2 regions of the Mesorhizobium sp. INR15 genome follow, and region 1 is predicted to be linked to the other one. Evidence: predicted binding sites of a transcription regulator. Region 1 holds the regulator's gene; the other holds the start of a gene.
What was found. The regulator PhoB, encoded in region 1, activates phosphate uptake and scavenging genes when phosphate is short. The targets are predictions, from matches to a motif close to TGTCATNNANCTGTCAT.
Positions count from the first base shown of each region.

Region 2: phnF (phosphonate metabolism transcriptional regulator PhnF) is a predicted target of PhoB. The motif match lies at 4,977-4,993, and genes of this name have one in related genera.

Region 1 is NZ_CP045496.1:1,619,833-1,627,202, forward strand. Features, by position in the region: gene pstC (phosphate ABC transporter permease subunit PstC) at 1-743, shown strand, start outside; gene pstA (phosphate ABC transporter permease PstA) at 747-1,598, shown strand; gene pstB (phosphate ABC transporter ATP-binding protein PstB) at 1,595-2,398, shown strand; gene phoU (phosphate signaling complex protein PhoU) at 2,424-3,131, shown strand; gene phoB (phosphate regulon transcriptional regulator PhoB) at 3,148-3,837, shown strand; gene GA829_RS07865 (ROK family protein) at 3,850-5,094, opposite strand; gene xylF (D-xylose ABC transporter substrate-binding protein) at 5,366-6,406, shown strand; gene GA829_RS07875 (sugar ABC transporter permease) at 6,667-7,370, shown strand, end outside.
Region 2 is NZ_CP045496.1:1,957,129-1,964,498, forward strand. Features, by position in the region: gene GA829_RS09485 (DapH/DapD/GlmU-related protein) at 1-102, opposite strand, end outside; gene phnL (phosphonate C-P lyase system protein PhnL) at 99-806, opposite strand; gene phnK (phosphonate C-P lyase system protein PhnK) at 1,030-1,806, opposite strand; gene GA829_RS09500 (alpha-D-ribose 1-methylphosphonate 5-phosphate C-P-lyase PhnJ) at 1,803-2,714, opposite strand; gene GA829_RS09505 (carbon-phosphorus lyase complex subunit) at 2,711-3,823, opposite strand; gene phnH (phosphonate C-P lyase system protein PhnH) at 3,825-4,436, opposite strand; gene phnG (phosphonate C-P lyase system protein PhnG) at 4,436-4,897, opposite strand; gene phnF (phosphonate metabolism transcriptional regulator PhnF) at 5,019-5,768, shown strand; gene GA829_RS09525 (zinc-binding alcohol dehydrogenase family protein) at 6,060-7,079, opposite strand; gene GA829_RS09530 (ABC transporter permease) at 7,154-7,370, opposite strand, start outside.

The DNA.
Region 1 (7,370 bases):
CGCTGGCGCCCATCTACGGCACCATCATCACATCGGCCATCGCCATCCTGATTGCCGTGCCGCTCGGCATCGGCATCGCAATCTTCCTCACGGAACTTTGCCCGCGCCCATTGCGGCGCCCGATCGGCATGGCGGTTGAACTGCTCGCTGGCATCCCCTCGATCATCTACGGCATCTGGGGTCTGTTCGTGCTGGCACCGTTCCTGCAGACGACGGTTCAACCCTTCATTATCTGGCTGTTCCACGGCGTTCCCGGCCTCAACAACCTGTTTGCCGGCCCACCCTACGGCATCGGCCTGCTGACCTCGGCGATGATCCTCGCCATCATGATCCTGCCTTTCATCACCTCGATCACCAAGGACGTGTTCGACACGGTGCCGTCAGTGCTGAAAGAATCGGCCTACGGTATCGGTTGCACGACCTGGGAAGTGACCCGGCGCGTGGTTATTCCCTATACCCGCATCGGCATCATGGGCGGCGTCATGCTTGCTCTTGGCCGTGCGCTCGGCGAAACGATGGCGGTGACCTTCGTCATCGGCAACGCGCACCGGATCAGCACCTCGCTGTTCGCGCCGGCCACGACAATCTCAGCGACCATCGCAAACGAATTCACCGAAGCCGTCGGCGATCTTTACACATCCTCGCTGGTGGCGCTCGGCTTGATCCTGTTTGTCATTACCTTCATCATCCTTGCCATGGCACGCTACATGCTGATGCGCATCGACGCCCGCACGGGAGCCTGACCGATGTCGACAGCCACATCGCTTCAACAAAGCCGCAAGCGCAAGAATGGCGTGATGATGACGCTGTGCGTCGTCGCCGCCGGCATCGGCCTTGCCTGGCTGGCGCTTATCCTCGGCGCGTTGCTCTACAAGGGTGCTGCCGGCCTTTCGCTCGACGTCTTCACGCAGATGACGCCGCCGCCGGGTGATGCCGGTGGCCTGCTCAACGCCATCTACGGCAGCGTGGTGATGACGGTCATCGCCGTTATCGTCGGCACGCCGATCGGCGTGCTGGCCGGCACGTACATGGCCGAGTACGGACGCTTCTCGAAGCTCACCACCGTGGTGCGTTTCATCAACGACATCCTGCTCTCCGCGCCGTCGATCATCGTCGGCCTGTTCGTCTACGAGTTGATGGTGCGGCCAATGGGGCATTTCTCGGCGCTCGCCGGTTCCGTGGCGCTCGCCATCCTGGTCATTCCGGTCGTTGTGCGCACAACAGAGGACATGCTCAACCTGGTGCCGAACGCGTTGCGTGAAGCCGGCACCGCGATCGGCGCGCCGCGCTGGGTTGTCATCAAATCCGTCGCTTACCGCGCCGCCCTTTCCGGTATCGTCACCGGCATATTGCTATCGATCGCCCGTATCTCCGGCGAAACGGCACCGCTGCTCTTCACGGCCCTCAACAACCAGTTCTGGAGCAGCAATCTCAACGCGCCGATGGCCAGCTTGCCTGTCACCATCTTCCAGTTTGCTCTCAGCCCCTACGAGGAATGGCAGCAACTGGCCTGGACCGGTGCACTCATCATCACATTGACGGTTCTCGCGCTTAGCATCTTTGCACGCAGCCTGACCGGACGCAGAGAGGACAAATGAGCCAGATGTTGTCTCCAGACATGACGATCGCAACCGAGGCAACCGCCAAGGCCAAGATCGAGGTCAAGAACCTCAACTTTTTCTACGGCCAGTCGAAGGCGCTGAAGAACATCACGCTGTCGCTGCCAGAGCGCAGCGTCACCGCCTTCATCGGACCGTCGGGCTGCGGAAAGTCGACGCTGCTGCGCGTCTTCAACCGTATCTATGAGCTCTACCCGAAGCAGACCGCCGAGGGCCAGGTGCTGCTCGATGGCCAGAACGTTCTTGACCGCTCGCAGGACCTCAACCTGTTGCGGACCAAGATCGGCATGGTGTTCCAGAAGCCAACACCGTTCCCAATGTCGATCTATGAGAATATCGCTTTCGGCGTCAGGCTCTATGAGAAGATCAGCAAGTCCGAGATGGACGGTCGCGTTGAACAGGCGCTGAAGCGTGCGGCGCTCTGGACCGAGGTCAAGGACAAGCTCAATGCCAGCGGCCTCAGCCTTTCCGGCGGCCAGCAGCAGCGGCTTTGCATTGCCCGCACCGTGGCGGTGAAGCCCGAAGTCATCCTGCTCGACGAGCCGGCTTCGGCTCTCGATCCGCTGTCGACCGCCAAGATCGAAGAGCTGATCGACGAGTTGCAAGCCGACTACACGATCGTCATCGTCACCCACAACATGCAGCAGGCAGCGCGCGTGTCGAAGCAGACAGCCTTCATGTACCTGGGCGAGCTGGTCGAATTCGACAAGACCGAGAAGATCTTCACGTCGCCCCGCGAGAAGCGCACTCAGGACTACATCACCGGCCGCTTCGGCTGAGTCTCAGGCATACGAGGACAAGATCATGGGCGAACATACAGTCGCTTCTTTCGACGAGGATCTCGGACAGATCAGCAGGCTCATCAGCGATATGGGCGATCTCGCCGGCGCGATGGTTGGCGGTGCAACCAAGGCGCTGCTGACCTCCGACAACGCGCTGGCGCAGCGCGTCGTTTCCGATGACGCCATCATGGACGCGCGCCAGCGCGAGCTCGACGACCGCGCCATCACGCTGATCGCCAAGCGGCAGCCGATGGCGGACGATCTTCGCCATGTCGTCGGCTCGATCCGCATGGCCGGCGATCTGGAACGCATCGGCGATCTGGCCAAGAACATCGCCAAGCGCGTCGGCACCGTCGGCCTCAGCGTCACGCCGCGCGACCTGTCGCACTCCATCGACGGAATGGCGCAGCTGGTGCTGATCCAGGTACAGGGCGTCATCGAGGAATACGCGGCGCGCGACGCGGCCGCCCTGGCGAAACTACGCGCCGACGATGAGCGCATCGACGTCAAGTACACCTCGGTGTTCCGCGAGCTCCTGACCTACATGATGGAAGATCCGCGCAACATCACCGCTTGCACGCATCTGCTGTTCTGCGCCAAGAATCTTGAGCGCATCGGCGACCACGTGACCAACATCGCTGAAAACGCGTACTATGTCCTGACCGGCACGCAGTTGCCCGCCAATCGTCCGAAGCAGGACGAGACGGCAATGACCGTGCCGGCGGCATGACAGGGGTGACCAGCCGATGATCGCGCCACGCATCATGGTGGTGGAGGACGAGGAGCCGCTAGGTGTGCTCCTCCGCTACAACCTTGAATCCGAGGGCTACCAGGTCGAAGTGGTAACGCGCGGCGATGAGGCCGAAATCCGGCTCCAGGAGAATGTTCCCGACCTTCTGGTGCTCGACTGGATGGTGCCGGCGGTTTCCGGCATCGAGCTCTGCCGCCGGCTAAGAATGCGTCCCGAGACGGAGCGGTTGCCCATCATCATGCTGACCGCGCGCGGCGAGGAAAGCGACCGTGTACGCGGTCTCTCCACCGGCGCCGACGACTATCTGGTCAAGCCGTTTTCCACGCCGGAATTCATGGCTCGGGTAAAAGCGCTGCTGCGCCGCGCCAAGCCGGAAGTCCTGTCCAGTGTGCTCAAGGTCGGCGACATCGTGCTCGATCGCGAATCGCACCGGGTCTACCGCAAGAAAAGCGAGATCCGGCTCGGGCCGACCGAGTTCCGTTTGCTCGAATTCATGATGCGTCATCCTGGCCGCGTGTTTTCGCGCAGCCAACTGCTCGACAATGTTTGGGGCGAGACGATCTATATCGACGAGCGCACGGTCGATGTGCATGTCGGCCGGCTGCGCAAGGCGGTCAACAATGGCCGCATGCCCGACGTCATCCGCACCATTCGCGGCGCGGGCTACGCCATCAGGGAAGACTGAAAGCCGGCAAATTCAGGCGACGTCCTTGCCGACGGATTCAGGCTTTGTTTGTGAGCCCGGCGCGAAAATCTCCTGGTCGACGAAGGTCAGCGCCCGCATGGCGCAGCCTTCGCGGATCAGCGGCAGCTCATTCGGCTCGGTGTCGAAGGAAATCGATTTCGAGTGCTGGCCACCGGCGGTCTGGGCTATGGCTTCGCGCAGCGCCGGTTCGATCAGGTCGAAGGCGGCGGCGCTGACGCCCACCATGGCGACAGGCGCCGGATCGATCAGCGCGAACAGGCTGCCGAGACCGAAGCCGAGCGCTTCACCGGCCTTGCGGTAAGCTTCGCGCTCCGGCCCATCGCTTTCGCGAGCCGATGCCGCCAGCGCCCGCATCTCCGCGTCGCTGACGTCGACCGGTTCGGCGTCCTCGCCCATTTGCCTGGCGTTGCGCCAGATGGCGTAGTTGCCGGCATAAGCCTCGACGCAGCCGCGCCGTCCGCAGCGGCAAAGCGCACCGTTCGGCCGATGGATCATGTGGCCGAACTCGCCGCCGGACGAATGGGTGCCGGTGAACAATTCGCCCTTCAGCACCAGGCCCATGCCGATGCCGTGCGACAGCAGGATGGCGATGAAGTCATCGCGGTAGCGCTCCGGGTTACGCCAGCGCAGCGCAACCGCCATCATATTGCAGTCGTTTTCCATGGTGGCGGGGATGCCGAATTCCTCTTCCAGGATGTCGGCGAAAGGGATGTTGGTCTGTGGTGTGATCGGCGACCACAGCAGCGCGCGGGCATGGGAATCGGTAATGCCCTGAATGGCCAGTGCGATGCGGGCGACGCTGTGGATATCGAGGTCCGGATCCTCGAGCCGGCGCCGCACGATGGCGACGCATTCGCCAATGAGCGCCTCGCGCGACATGGTCAGTGTGTCCAGCCGGCGCTGCTCCTCGGCGATCACCTGGCCGGCATAGTCGATGACGGCAACCGACAGGAAGTTCAGCGACAACACCACGGTCATCACGGCGGCGGCTTCCGGGTGGAGGCTGAGGCCAACCTGGGGGCGGCCGCGCTTCAGGGACACGGTCTCGCTTGGCTTGCTTTCCGTGAGAATGCCTTCGGCGATCAGGTCGGAGGAGATCGCCGAGATGGTCGAATGGCTGAGCCCGGTTGTGGCGGCGATTTCGGTGCGGGACGGCTGTCCTGCCCGGCGTACGGACGAAATAACCATCGCCCGGTTGCGCCGGCGCAAATCGTCGTGACGGATTCCGACCGACATTGTTCCTGCTTTCCTCCCCGCCGCCGCGACCTTTCGTGCAATCGAAGGCCGTCGGTGACACACTCCAAATACTGGCAGAACCCGGCAGTCCTGTCATATTATTTATTACGGGGCTCGAAAAAAATTACTCCGAACATCAGAAACCATCAGAATCGATGTTGACAGCGCTCTGACGTTGGACCAGTGTTTTTTCGAGGCTCGAAAAAATAGAGCCTTTGTGCCGGCCTTCGGGTCAGTTTGGTCGCGCCACACGCGGCGCAGGGAGGATAACATGAAAAGATTCACAGCCGCCATCCTGGCGGGTGCCGCCATGTCGCTGACGCTCGTGTCGGTCGCGCAGGCGAAGGACAAGGTCATCGGTGTCTCGTGGTCGAATTTCCAGGAAGAGCGCTGGAAGACCGATGAGGCGGCGATGAAGAAGGCCATCGAGGCCGCTGGCGACAAGTATATTTCCGCCGACGCGCAGTCCAATCCCGGCAAGCAGTTGACGGACGTGGAGAGCCTGATCTCGCAAGGCGCCAATTCGCTGATCATCCTGGCGCAGGATGCCTCGGCCATTGGCCCGGCCGTGCAGAAGGCACTGGACGAAGGCATTCCGGTCGTCGGCTATGACCGCCTGATCGAAAACAAGGACGTCTTCTATCTGACCTTCGACAACAAGGAAGTCGGCCGCATGCAGGCCCGCGAAGTGTTCAAGGTGAAGCCGGAAGGCAACTACGTCTTCATCAAGGGCTCAGGCGCCGATCCGAATGCCGATTTCCTGTTCTCGGGCTCGATGGAAGTGCTCAAGGCGGCCATCGACAGCGGCAAGATCAAGAATGTCGGCGAGGCCTACACGGACGGCTGGCTGCCTGCCAACGCCCAGAAGAACATGGAGCAGTTCCTGACCGCCAATGACAACAAGGTCGATGCGGTGGTCGCGGCCAATGACGGCACCGCTGGTGGCGTCGTCGCGGCGCTGACGGCGCAAGGTCTGGCGGGCACCGTGCCGGTTTCGGGCCAGGATGGCGACCACGCCGCCCTGAACCGCATCGCGCTCGGCACGCAGACTGTTTCGGTCTGGAAGGACGCACGCGAACTCGGCAAGACCGCCGCCGAAATCGCCTCGCAGCTCGCCGACGGCAAGAAGATGGCCGATGTGGCCGGCGCCAAGGACTTCACCACGCCTGGCGGTAACACCGTCAAGTCGCTGTTCCTGACCCCGGTTGCGATCACCAAGGACAATCTCAACCTCGTCATCGACGCCGGCTGGATCAAGAAGGACGAAGTCTGCACCGGCGTTGCCGCCGGCACCGTCGCGGCCTGCAAGTAAGGCTGAACGATCGGATCGATCCCGACGCCACGGCCCTGGAGCGGTTCAGTGTTTCCTGAAACGCTCCAGGGTTTTGTTTTCGCAATTCCCAAGGGAAAGCGCCATGCGCTTTTACCGGGAAAACCGCCGCGCACTTTTCCTGAAATTGCTCTCAAGCCGCGACGTTTTTTCAAAAAGATTTGTGTTTCCGCCTCGGGTGGATAGCTTCTAGGCTGTGTTCCGGCATCCGCGTCAGACGGCAAGCCGGTGGGAGGGAAATCATGACCGACACGACGTCCAACCCGCAGGCCGACACCGCGCGTGCGTCCGAACTTGGCGTGGTCGCCCGGTTCCTGAAAGCCACTGAAATCGATACCCGCATGCTTGGCATGATTGGTGCGCTGCTGATCATCTGGATCGGCCTGCACGTCATCTCCAGCCTGCGTCTGGGGGTCAATCCGCTCGACTTCGACAGCCGGACCTTCCTGACGCCGCGCAACCTGTGGAACCTCTCGGTACAGACTTCCGCCGTGGCCATCATGGCCTGCGGCATGGTGCTGGTCATCGTCATGCGCAATATCGACCTGTCGGTCGGTTCCGCCGAAGGCCTGATCGGTATGGTCATGGGCTTCGCGCAGGTGCATTTCCTGGTGCGTATGGTCGGGATGCAGCTCGGCAATCCCTGGATCTGGGTCCTGGCGCTGGCCATCGGCCTGGCGCTCGGCCTGCTGATCGGGGCCTTCCAGGGCTTCGTCATCGCCTATCTCGAAGTGCCCGCCTTCATCGTGACGCTTGGCGGCCTGCTGGTCTGGCGCGGCGCGGCCTGGTGGGTCACCTCAGGGCAGACCGTGGCGCCTCTCGATGCGACTTTCCAGCTGATGGGCGGCGGGCCGGCGGGTTCAATCGGCTCGACCTGGAGCTGGGTTGTCGGAATTGTCGCCTGCCTGGCGGTCGTGTTCATGCTGTTCAACGGACGGGTGCAGCG
Region 2 (7,370 bases), 340 kb from region 1:
GACCCGGCTGCGGTCGGCGATCTCGGTCCAGCGGCCAAGCGTCGAGTTCTGCACTTCCGCTGTCGCGTGGACCAGCGGCGCTTCCGACAGCTTTCTTGTCATGCCGCGATTTTTCCCGGGGCGAAAGCGGCGACATCGATGATGCGGTCGGCAACCGCCTCGCGCACATCGTGGTCGTGGAAGATGCCGAGCAAGGCGACGCCCGCCGTCTTCTTGGCCGCGATCAGGGCGATCACCACGTCGCGGTTTCGGGCATCGAGCGAAGCGGTCGGCTCGTCGAGCAGCAGGATCGGGTGCTCGGTGATGAAGCCGCGCGCGATGTTGATGCGCTGCTGCTCGCCGCCCGAGAAGGTCGCCGGCGGCAAGGCCCAAAGCTTCTCCGGCAGATTGAGCTGCGCCAGCAAGGCGCGCGCCTTGTCGCGCGCCGTCTCGCGTTCCTCGCCACGCTCCACCAGCGGCTCGGCGACGACATCAAGCGCCGAAACGCGCGGCACGGTGCGCAGGAACTGGCTGACATAGCCGATGGTCTGACGGCGTATGGCAAGAACCGTGCGCGGGCTGGCGGTGGCGAGATCGATCAACCCGTCATTGTGCCTGACGATGATCTGACCCTCGTCGACGGCATAGTTGCCGTAGAGCATTTTCAGGATCGAGCTCTTGCCAGCACCGGATGGGCCGCCAAGCACGGTGCATTCGCCGGCCCGGATGGAGAAGGAGACACCGGAGACCACAGGCAATTTGATGCCGTCGCGCAGATGCATGGTGAAGCTCTTGGCGACGTCGGAGACAACGAGGGGGGTCGGCATCAGAAAGTCCTCCAGTCGCTATTCGATAGTGATCTTGGGTGGTGCCAGGCACCCCCCTCTGGCCTGCCGGCCATCTCCCCCTCAAGGGGGGAGATTAATTGCTCTTCTGCCTGGCTCCATCTGCAAGGTCGGGGACTGGCGAAAGCCGACGCGACAGCCGATCTCCCCCCTTGAGGGGGAGATGGCCGGCAGGTCAGAGGGGGGTACGCCGGAGCAAGCATGATCACACCTGCAAAATCGAGGAAACAAGCAATTGGGTGTAAGGCGCGCGCGGGTCGTCGAGCACGCGGTCGGTGAGACCGCTTTCGACAACGCGCCCGTCTTTCATCACCATCATGCGCTGCGACAACAGCCGTGCCACGGCGAGATCGTGGGTGACGACGATGGCCGCCAGGCCGAGATCGGTGACCAGACCGCGCAACAGGTCGAGCAGGCGCGCCTGTACCGAAACGTCGAGACCGCCGGTCGGCTCGTCCATGAACACCAGGCGCGGTCCGGTGACGAGATTGCGGGCGATCTGCAGGCGCTGGCGCATGCCGCCGGAGAAGGCGCGCGGTTCGTCGTCTATGCGGTCCTCGTCGATCTCGACGCGCGACAGCCAGTCGACGGCGGTGGCGCGGATCTTGCCGTAGTGGCGATCGCCGACCGCCATCAGCCGCTCGCCGACATTGGCGCCGGCCGAAACCGTCATGCGCAGGCCGTCGGCGGGGTTCTGGTGAACAAAGCCCCAGTCGGTCCGCATCAGGAAGCGGCGCTCGGCCTCGCTCATGCGGTAGAGTTCGCGGAACTGGCCGTCGCGCATGCGGTAGCTGGCGGTGCCGGAGCTCGGCAGCAGCCGCGTCGACAGGCAGTTGAGCAGTGTCGTCTTGCCTGAGCCGGACTCGCCGACCACAGCCAGCACTTCGCCCGGCCACAGGTCGAAAGTGACGTTGTCGCAGCCGACGCGCGAGCCGTAGAATTTTGACAGTGCGCTGACGCGCAGCAGCGGTTCGTGGGTCATCGTGCCGGCTCCATTGTTTCGACAGCAGCCCGTGTCTCAGGCGCGAGATGGCCGCGATGGCCTTGTTCGCGCCGCTTCTCGCAATGATCGGTATCTGAACAGACGAACATGTGGCCGCCGTGGTCGTCGAGGATGACCTCGTCGAGATAGACATTCTCGGCCGCGCACAGCGCGCAGGGCTGGTCGAAGGTTTGCACCTCGAACGGATGATCCTCGAAGTCGAGGCTGACCACGTCGGTGAAGGGCGGCAGCGCGTAGATGCGCTTTTCGCGGCCGGCGCCGAACAGCTGCAGCGCGGGCGAGCGGTGCATCTTCGGATTGTCGAATTTCGGCGTCGGCGACGGGTCCATGACGTAGCGGCCCTCGACCTTGACCGGATAGGCATAGGTGGTGGCGATGCGGCCGTGCTTGGCGATGTCCTCGTAGAGCTTCACATGCATGAGGCCGTATTCCTCCAGCGCATGCATTTTGCGCGTTTCGGTTTCGCGCGGCTCGAGGAAACGCAAGGGCTCCGGGATCGGCACCTGGTAGACCAGCACCTGGCCGGCGCCGAGCGGATGTTCCGGGATGCGGTGGCGGGTCTGGATGATGGTGGCTTGCGCTGTGTCGGTGGTCACCGCGACATTGGCGACCTTCTTGAAGAAGGCACGGATCGAAACCGCGTTGGTGGTGTCGTCGGCACCTTGGTCGATGACCTTCAGCACGTCATCGGGGCCGATGATCGACGCGGTGACCTGAACGCCGCCGGTGCCCCAGCCGTAAGGCATCGGCATTTCGCGTGAGGCGAACGGCACCTGATAGCCGGGAATGGCGATGCCCTTGAGGATCGCCCGCCGGATCATCCGCTTGGTCTGTTCGTCGAGATAGGCGAAGTTGTAGGTGGCGATGTCTGTCGGTTGCGCGGTCATTCCGCTGCCTCCCTTTTCTCTTCAATCTTCGCGGGATTCTCTCGGGCGTCGTATTCGGCGCGCATGCGGCGCACGAGATCGAGTTCGGCCTGGAAGTCGACATAGTGCGGCAGCTTGAGATGCTCGACAAAGCCGGTCGCCTGGACATTGTCTGAATGCGAGATGACGAATTCCTCGTCCTGTGCGGCGGCAACGACATCTTCGCCGAGTTCGGAAGCACGAAGCGCCCGGTCGCAGAGCGCCATCGCCATCGCCTTGCGCTCGCTCTGCCCGAAGACCAAGCCATAGCCGCGCGTAAATTGCGGCGGCGCCTTGGCCGAACCCTTGAACTGGTTGACCATCTGGCACTCGGTGACGTGCACCGTGCCGAGCGGCACGGCGAAAGGTAGTTCCGGCACGTCGAGTTCCAGATCGACCTCGCCGATGCGGATCTCGCCGACAAAGGGATGGTTGCGGGCATAGCCGCGCTGGGTGGAATAGCCGAGCGCCAGCAGGAAACCCTCGTCGCCGCGTGACAGCGCCTGCAGGCGGATGTCGCGCGCCATTGGAAATTCCAGCGGCTCGCGGGTGATGTCGCCCGGGATATGATCCCCAGGCATGTCGCCGTCCGGCTCGATCAGGCCTTCGCGGGCAAGGATCGCCGAGACACGCGGCATGGCTTCCGCCTCAGTTGCACGCTGCAAGGGTTCCGGGACATCGGCACCGGCGGCAAGCTCGGGGTCGAGCAGGCGGTGCGTGTAGTCGAAGGTAGGGCCGAGCAACTGGCCCCCGGGAAGATCCTTGTAGGTCGCCGACACGCGCCGTTCGATCAGCATCGTGGCGGTGTCGATCGGCTTGGAATAACCGAAGCGCGGCAGCGTCGTGCGATAGGCGCGAACAAGGAAGATCGCTTCGATCATGTCGCCGCGTGCCTGGACGATGGCAAGCGCGGCCAGCTCACGGTCGTAGAGCGAGCCTTCGCTCATAACCCGGTCAACACCAAGCGCCAGTTGCTCGACGATCTGGTCGAGCCTCAACGCCGGCACCGACCGGTCGCCGCGCCGCCGGTCGGCGAGCAGGCTGTGAGCGTTGGCAATGGCGGCTTCGCCGCCTTTTACCGCGACATACATGTTAAGCCTCCATCGTCTTGATGCGGGTCGTGCGCGGCAGGCAGGCGATGCCATCCGGTGCGGCCAGGATGATGTCGATGCCGCGCGGGAAGCGCTTGATATTCTGCTTCCACTGTTCGACGAAGTGACGCGGCATCGCTGCTGGCGCGATCGTCGCGCTGGCCTCGATGCCGGGACCTTGGAGCAGCAGCGGCGCGCCCGAAAAGAGGTCGCTCACCTGCAGGATGAGTGTGGTTGAACGGTCGGGATAGTCCTGCGTGCCTTGCGAAAAGCCATCGAGCGCCATCATCTCGGCGGGCGAGGCGATCAGCGCGAAATGCGCGTCAGCCGGCGTGTTGGCCATCGGCGCGCCGCTGTGGAAGCCAAGCCAGGTTTTCACCGCAGCCGCAGCCTGGAGGGCAGGGTCGAGCCAGAGCGGCGTGTCGTTGTCGCAGAGCGCCAGGGCGATGGCGCCGGCGGTTGCCGTCAATGGCGCCGGCGGGCGGGCGAAGGCCGGCAAGGGCTGCACCGTGCCTGGCCGCGCCATCGCGTCCATGACGGCGCGAAAGACGGTCTGGGCATTGAACACCGGATCGGCAAAGCCGCCGTCGATTGCTTGCGTTGAAACGTCCATCAGTCTTCTCCGCGAACCATGGTGAAGAAATCGACCTTCGTCGCCGCCGTCTCGGCGCGGCGCTTGTCACGAGCCTCGGTCAGTGTTGCCTGCAGCGGGGCGATGAGCCTGGTCTCGACCTCATGACGATGGCCGGGGTCCTGCCAAAGCGCGTCGGCGATCGCCGCCAGCCTGGCCTTCTGCTTGTCGCGGCCGAGCGCGTAGCAATGACCGACCTGGCCGGATGCCAGCCGCACAGTGGCCCGGGTAACGGTGGCCTCACCGACATTGAACGGCGCGCCACCGCCGCCGATGCGGCCACGCATGGTGACCAGCCCGGTTTCGGGGCCGCGCAGCAATTCGGCCTCGACGGGCAGGCCCGACACGTTCCAGAGCCGGACAATGTCGTCGCCGCTGGATTGCGCCAGTGTTGCCATGGCGGCTTTGCGCCCGGCCTGGTCCCTTGCTTCCTGTCCTCGCATCATCAACATTCCTCATTGCTAAATTTGTCTATTGATATAGACAACTATACAAATTATATCTATTATCTAACGTGTGTCCATGACGGGTGGATGACAGGGGTTGGAAGGCCGGGGGCAAAAGATGGTTGGGCAACAGACGGCCGACAGCATTGAGCGGCGCAGCGGCGTTTCGCTGTGGCGCCAGATCGCCGACAAGATCCTGCAGTCGATTGCCGTTGGCGACTTTGCCGAGAATGCGGCACTGCCGCCCGAGGTGGCGCTGGCCGAACGCTACGGCGTCAACCGCCATACGGTACGCAGTGCCATTTCGGCCCTTGTGCAGGAAGGCGTGCTTCGGGCCGAGCAGGGGCGCGGTACTTTCGTGCTGTCACGCAAACGGCTGTCTTACCCGATCGGCGCGCGCACGCGCTTCTCGACCGGCCTGCAAGGGCAGACATCGGAGCGGCATATCGTGCTGCTCGCGTCGACGGTCGAGCCGGCCAGCCCGCGCGTCGCCGAGGGCCTTGGGCTTGCCAGGGGCGCTGACGTGATACGCTTGGAGACGCGCGGTGAAGCTGATGGGCGGGCGGTCTCGCGTGCCGCCGGCTGGTTCGATGCCAAACGCTTTGCCGGGATCGACGCCGCGATGGCGCAAACCGGATCGATCACCGCATCGCTGGCACGCTTCGGCATCGACGACTATCTCAGGCAGTCGACCGTGCTGTCGGCGCGCCATGCGGATGCCGCCGACCTCGCCGACCTCGACCTGCGGCCGGGCGCCATCGTGCTGGTCACGGTTGCCATCAACGTCACGCCCGACGGCCAGCCGATCCAGTTTTCCGAATCCCGCTTTCCGGCCGAGCGGGTGGAGTTGAAATTGTCGGCGCTGTAGGGCGGATCCTATATCAGACCGTGACTTATCTCGATCGCGCCCGCCTGTCGGCGGCTTCGCGTCTGAGGACCGGCTTCCCCCACTCCGTCTCGGCTTCGCCGGGCCACCTCTACCCCCTCCGGAGGGAGAGGAAGGGGAGCCCGCTGTGATGGCGGGAGAGGAAGAACCCGGTTGGAGGAGCGTTGGCGGTAAAAGCTCGCGCCCTTCCTCTACCCCGTCGATCGGGGGAGAGGTGTCGAGCGCAGCTCGACGGAGTGGGGGTCGACCTGCGCGGGCATCTTCAATTCCGTGTTATGATCCAATCTCGATCACAGCCTTGATCAGGCCGGACTTTTCATGTGCCCAGCGGGCGAGATCGGACGGCGTAGCGGCAAGCGTTGTTGTGTGGGTAACCAGCTTCGCCAATGGCACGGCGCCGTCACGGATCGAGGCGGCGACATGATCGAAGTCGGCGCGCAAGGCATTGCGGCTGCCGACCAGCGTCATCTCACGCTTGTGGAATTCGGGATCGGAGAAGCTGATGTCGTCCTTGACGACGCTGACCAGAACCAGCGTGCCGGCATGCGCGACATGGGCGAAGGCCGATTGCACCGACTGGGTGTTGCCGGTGGCGTCGAAGACCACGTCGAAGCCTTCGCCGTTGGTTGCTTCGCGAACCAGATCGGCCGCTGATGCTTGCGAACCATCAAGGACCGAGAAGCCGAGTTCACTTGCCGCGAAGCCCAGTCTTTCGCTGCTCATGTCGAGCAGGCTCACGTCGAGGCCGGCGATGCGGGCGAAGATGGCGGTGCCGAGGCCGATCGGGCCGGCGCCGATGACCAGCGTACGCGCGTCTGGTTCGGCCCGCGCCCGGCGCACCGCATGCGCGCCGATGGCCAGGAATTCGACGGCGGCGGCGTCGGCCAGCGAGAGGCCGTTGGCCGGATAGAGGTTTTGTGCCGGCACCAGGATCTGCTCGCACATGGCGCCGTCGCGATGGACGCCGAGCACTTCGATCCTGACGCAGCAATTGGGTCTGCCTTGCCGGCAGGCGATGCATTTGCCGCAAGCGAGATAGGGATTGATGACCACCGGTTCGCCAACGGCGAGATCGACACCGGCGCCTGTCTCCACGATGGTTCCCGATACCTCGTGGCCCATGATGCGGGGATAGGCGAGGAACGGATGCTTGCCTTCGAAGATATGGTAGTCGGTGCCGCAGATGCCGACATGGCTGACCGCGACCAGCGCCCAGCCCGGAGGCGGCGCGCCGGGCGCCTGATGGTCTTCAAGAACAAGGTCGCCGGGCGAGCGGCAGACTACGGCTTTCATGTTTCAATCCAGTCAGGTCATGGCGTTGCCGGCCCATCGAACGAAGAGGGCCGGCAATTCCGCCAGGGGGTGGGTTACTTGCCGCCGCGGCGGCGCAACCCGTCGAAATAGACGATGATGATGATCAGCGCGCCGGTGATGATGCGCTGCCAGAACGAATTGACGTTGAGCAGATTGGCGCCGTTGTTGATGGTGGCCAGGATGAAGGCGCCGAGCAGCGGCCCATGCACCGAGCCGACCGCGCCGAACAGCGATGTGCCGCCGATGACCGACGAAGCAATCGCTTGCAGT